2 regions of the Shewanella livingstonensis genome follow, and region 2 is predicted to be linked to the other one. Evidence: predicted binding sites of a transcription regulator. Region 2 holds the regulator's gene; the other holds the start of a gene.
The links. The regulator MetJ, encoded in region 2, represses methionine synthesis genes. The targets are predictions, from matches to a motif close to TAGACGTCTAGACGTCTA.
Positions count from the first base shown of each region.

Region 1: msrA (peptide-methionine (S)-S-oxide reductase MsrA) is a predicted target of MetJ. The motif match lies at 1,050-1,067, and genes of this name have one in related genera.

Region 1 covers NZ_CP034015.1:2,760,122-2,762,610, forward strand. The annotation lists gene astE (succinylglutamate desuccinylase) at 1-854, opposite strand, end outside; gene msrA (peptide-methionine (S)-S-oxide reductase MsrA) at 1,090-1,569, shown strand; gene EGC82_RS11885 (hypothetical protein) at 1,784-2,143, opposite strand; gene EGC82_RS11890 (hypothetical protein) at 2,279-2,489, opposite strand, start outside.
Region 2 covers NZ_CP034015.1:4,490,126-4,492,614, reverse strand. The annotation lists gene EGC82_RS19585 (sulfite exporter TauE/SafE family protein) at 1-638, opposite strand, end outside; gene metJ (met regulon transcriptional regulator MetJ) at 715-1,029, opposite strand; gene metB (cystathionine gamma-synthase) at 1,238-2,407, shown strand.

The DNA.
Region 1 (2,489 bases), 1.7 Mb from region 2:
AAGTTTTCTGCATCACCAGCAAAGCTAAATTCAAAATCATCAAAGTGCTTGTTAATAGAGCGCGATACCTTATACAAGTTGACCTTGCCAGCGTCGAACTTAACAGGTGCTAACTGAGTTTTAGTAATCAGCTTTTCAAGCATAGTATGAGTTTGTGCAAAACGACTCATGTCGTTTTGGCCAAATGGCATCACTTTGCCTAATTCCATCGTAAAAGCATCTGCTTGAAATTGCTCTGACGAATAATAACTAAACGTCGTTGTTGGTTCGTGGTGAAACAACATAGTATCAACGCCACATGCCGCCAAAAACATAATTTGTTCACCGCTGAAAGCACGGCCTGGGCGGTATGGGTAAATAGCAAACTTTTCATGTTTTGAGGCGCGGATGGCTGTATGTAAGTCGTAATGAATACGTTGATTGTCATTATTGGCATTAAAAAAATCTGCCACGTATTGCTCTAACGCTTTTGCACGATGACGCTCTGGGTGGCTTAAGCCCTCGCCTTTAGAATGCGCGCCACTAAATAGACGATTCATGTTTTCGTCAATAAAACGGGTTTTATTGACGATCGCAGCCGGATTACCAATTAAAAACATCACACGCTGCTTGGCAATAATACGCTGGGTCAGCAAGTCTTTAATCAGTTGATTACATATTTCAATTGGCGCGGTTTCATTGCCGTGCACAGCGCAAGACAACACAATATCTTTGGTAGCAGTAATTGGCGTAAACACAATCACCCCAGTGTCTAATACATCTACTCGAGTATGGTCGGATAACATAAAGTCATACGCGCTAGGTAGTTGAGTTGGGTTTGCTAAGGTATAGGCTAAAAAATCGTGGTTTATCATTAGGTCAGATAACACTATCAACTCCTTGTCTCATTATTATATGGCGTAGTTAACTTTGACGTAAAACGATGTTAACTATTGTGCCTATTGCCGCGGATTCTATCATAGCCAAACGCTATTTTATTGGTGGCATAACTTAGATTTATTTATTAATAAAAGTTTGCTTGCAAATATTGTCAATATTCAACACAATTACAGCCATCTAGACTTCTATAATTTGTTTTAAGGGTATGTCATGGCGTTAGCTACATTTGGTGCAGGCTGTTTTTGGGGTGTTGAATATTTTTTCCGTGAAATTAACGGCGTCAGTAACGCAACGTGTGGCTACATGGGTGGCAAAGACAGTGCGACGACATACAAAGAAGTGAAGACGGGTTCCACTGGTCACGCAGAAGTGGTTCAAGTTGAGTTTGATCCAGAAGTCGTCAGTTATGACGAATTGTTGGATACTTTTTGGAAAAATCACAACCCAACCATGCTGAACATGCAAGGCGGCGATATTGGTACACAATATCGCAGTACGATTTTTTTTCACGATAAACAACAAAAAGCCCAAGCTGAAAGCTCAAAACTGGCATTAGCACGCAGCTGTAAATGGGGACAGCGTCATATTGTGACTGAAATTGTACCGATACAAACATTCCACATTGCCGAGGAATACCATCAGAATTATTTAGAAAAAAATAATTTACCAACTTGTCATTTGGTTTATTAATTGGATTGAGATAAATAGTACTTCTCTTATTGCGTGATCAACCAAGATCACTGAGATTTTTGAGTTTACGACACATTGTTGAAATAAGGGAGATGTCCTTATTTCAACAATGAAACAAAAACACCCTATTTGAGCAACGGCAGAGGATAGATTTTTTTGTTAGCTTGTACTTAATATTACTCATCGATGTAAAATCAATAACCCAGTCACACTATTAACTCTTATGGATATATAGATAGTAAATAAATATTCCAAGAGCAAAAATACTCACCGAAGAAATAATGTACAACCACGCAAGTTTTTTATCTTTTTCCCGGGTAAAGCGTTTAGTTGCCTCTATATTAACAAGAGAAGCATGCCTTTTAGCGTTAGGGCGCATGATAATACTCGCATAAGCGGGGTATCTCATACCTATACCTTTATCCCATTCTGCCGGCAATATGTCCTCTTTTGCCATTTCGCGCTCAATATGCTTAACGGTAATTCGGCCAAACAAAAGTACAGCAATACTCCACATACAGAAGGTAATAAAAAAAAATATACCCATCCAACTTTCAGTTGATAGTTCATCCATGAAAACCTCGATTATAAACTATTCAACCATGAACCTATGCAGTCCATTGATCAAATTAATCACCACTTTAGCTACAAGATATCCAGTAGTACCAGTAGTACCAGTAGTACCAGTAGTACAAAAATAATTTTCAAATTAGTCTTCTGAACCATATAAAAAATAGGCTGTAAATATAAGAGTAAAAAAAATAGCGCTAGAAACCTGAACGAATACAGCCAAGTACCAATCGAGTTTTCGACTTAAACGTCTAGTCGCCTCTATGTCGACAGTGGAAGCGTTTCTTTTTGCATTAGGGCGCATAATGATACTGGCGTATGCAGGATACCTCATACCGATACCTTTATCC
Region 2 (2,489 bases):
ATTAATCGGCCAGAAACAAGATAACCAGCAACGACGGAAGGCAATAATAACAGTGATAACCATAAATGCTTTACTTCAACTAAGCCGACAATGGCTAATATAGCTAACGCAATTAATGAGCTAAACACGAAGAAGGCTGATAATGCCGCTCTAAATTGACTTGCATCTCGGCCTGCAAGCAAAATGGCCATTGGCGGGCCGCCGATGGCTGCGATATTACCAAATATGCCCGAAAATACCCCTGCGATAAATAAACTGAGGCGATTAATGGGGGCGGTAAAGCGAAAGATACTAAGAATTACAGCAATAAACACAATCGCCGCAATTACTAGCCCTAATATGGCTTGTGGGGCAAACAGCAATAGTCCAGCGCCTAAAAATCCGCCAGGAATACGCCCAAGTAAGGCATATTGCAAACCATTAAATTGCAGGTGGCCACGCTCTCGAAAAAGCGTCATTGCAGAAATGGCAAAACCCATAACAATAATGGGTACGGGAACTAATTGAGGATTAACAATATACAGCAGCGGGCTTGCAACAACGGCTAACCCAAAGCCAATTAAGCTTTGGGTTAGCGCGCCAAAAAACACGATAATTGATGCCAGAATCAAGGTCGTTGGATCGATAAATGACATCATAAGTTCTCTTTCAAAACATCACTGCTTCTTTTATAGGGCAGTTTCAAAGTCTGTGAGGTAATCACTAAGCAGTGAATTATTCGAGCTCTTCCCACTCGATACCCATGTCATCCATTAACTTTTTCGCTTCACTTGGAATGCTATCCGGCTGATCTTTTGATAAATCGCCGTCATAAGGTAATGGTTGACCTGTGTACGCATGCAAAAATGCTTCGCATAACAGTTCACTGTTAGTTGCATGGCGCAGATTATTTATCTGGCGACGCGTCCGCTCATCTGTCAGTACTTTTAATACTTTTAAAGGGATAGAAACCGTAATCTTTTTTACTTGTTCATTCTTTTTGCCGTGTTCGGCATATGGGCTGATATATTCGCCATTCCACTCAGTCATTAACTTACCCTTAACGATAAATACGCTGCAGATTTTAAACCGTTACAATCTCTAGTCAAATTATTGCTACTATTTAATCCCGATGCAAATAGATTTCTTGATGTTTAGACGTCTAAACGTCTATTTTTATTGACGGATGGGGAACTCTTCGGTAAATTTAGACGTCTAGACATCTATTTGTGTGTTTGTGATATTTTAGGAGTCAACTATGACTAAGCTTCAAAGCGCCACTTTGGCCGTTCGCCAAGGTATTGAAACAGACACACAACATGGTGCTATCGTGCCACCTATTTATTTATCGACCAATTATTCATTTGATGGCCATAACAATCCACGCGAGTTTGATTACAGTCGTTCGGGTAATCCAACACGTTGTATTTTGGGTGAGGCACTGGCAAAACTTGAGCAAGGTGCCACCGGTGTGGTGACATGCACTGGCATGGCCGCCATTACCCTAGTGACCAGTTTACTGGGGCCAGATGATTTATTGGTTGTGCCGCACGATTGTTATGGTGGTAGTTATCGCTTATTTACTAATTTGGCTAAAAAAGGCCAATTTAGGTTATTAGTTATTGATCAAACAGATCCTCAAGCACTCAGTAAAGCCATTGCCCAAAAACCTAAAATGGTGTGGTTAGAAACCCCTTCAAACCCATTACTGCGGGTGGTCGATATTAATGCGATTAGTCTTGCTTGCCATACTGTAGGCGCGTTAGTGGCGGTTGATAACACCTTTTTATCGCCAATATTACAGCAACCTTTGCTATTGGGTGCCGACATCGTTATTCACTCAACCACCAAATACATTAACGGTCACAGTGATGTGGTTGGCGGCGCAGTAGTAGCCAAAGATGCTGAAGTGGGTGAGTTATTACATTGGTGGTCAAACACGCTAGGGCTTACCGGTTCAGCATTTGACAGCTACTTAACCTTACGCGGCTTACGCACTTTAGCGGTGCGCATTCGTGAACATCAACGTAATGCCCAAAAAATTGTTGAGTTACTTAATAGCAGTGGCGTAGTGGCTAAAGTGTATTATCCCGGACTAAAAGATCATCCAGGTCACGAAATAGCCGCAAAACAACAACAAGGCTTTGGCGCTATGTTAAGTTTTGAGTTAATTGGTGGCGAAGCTGAAGTTGTGGCCTTTTTACAGGCACTCTCTTTATTTAGTGTTGCTGAAAGTTTAGGCGGAGTGGAAAGTTTAGTCGCCGTTCCGGCTACGATGACCCATCGTGCAATGGACCCACAGGCAAGGCAACAGGCTGGTATTAAAGACACTTTATTGAGACTATCTGTCGGTATTGAAGATGCAGATGACCTCTTAGCCGATATTCAAGCAGGCCTAGCAGCGGTTACTGCGATAAAATCAGCTTAATTTCGCTTAATTCGAGTTTAAGTTTGCTGTGGTTTCGGTCAAATTAAGTAAAATAGTAAAACATGCACTTGCACACTATTCA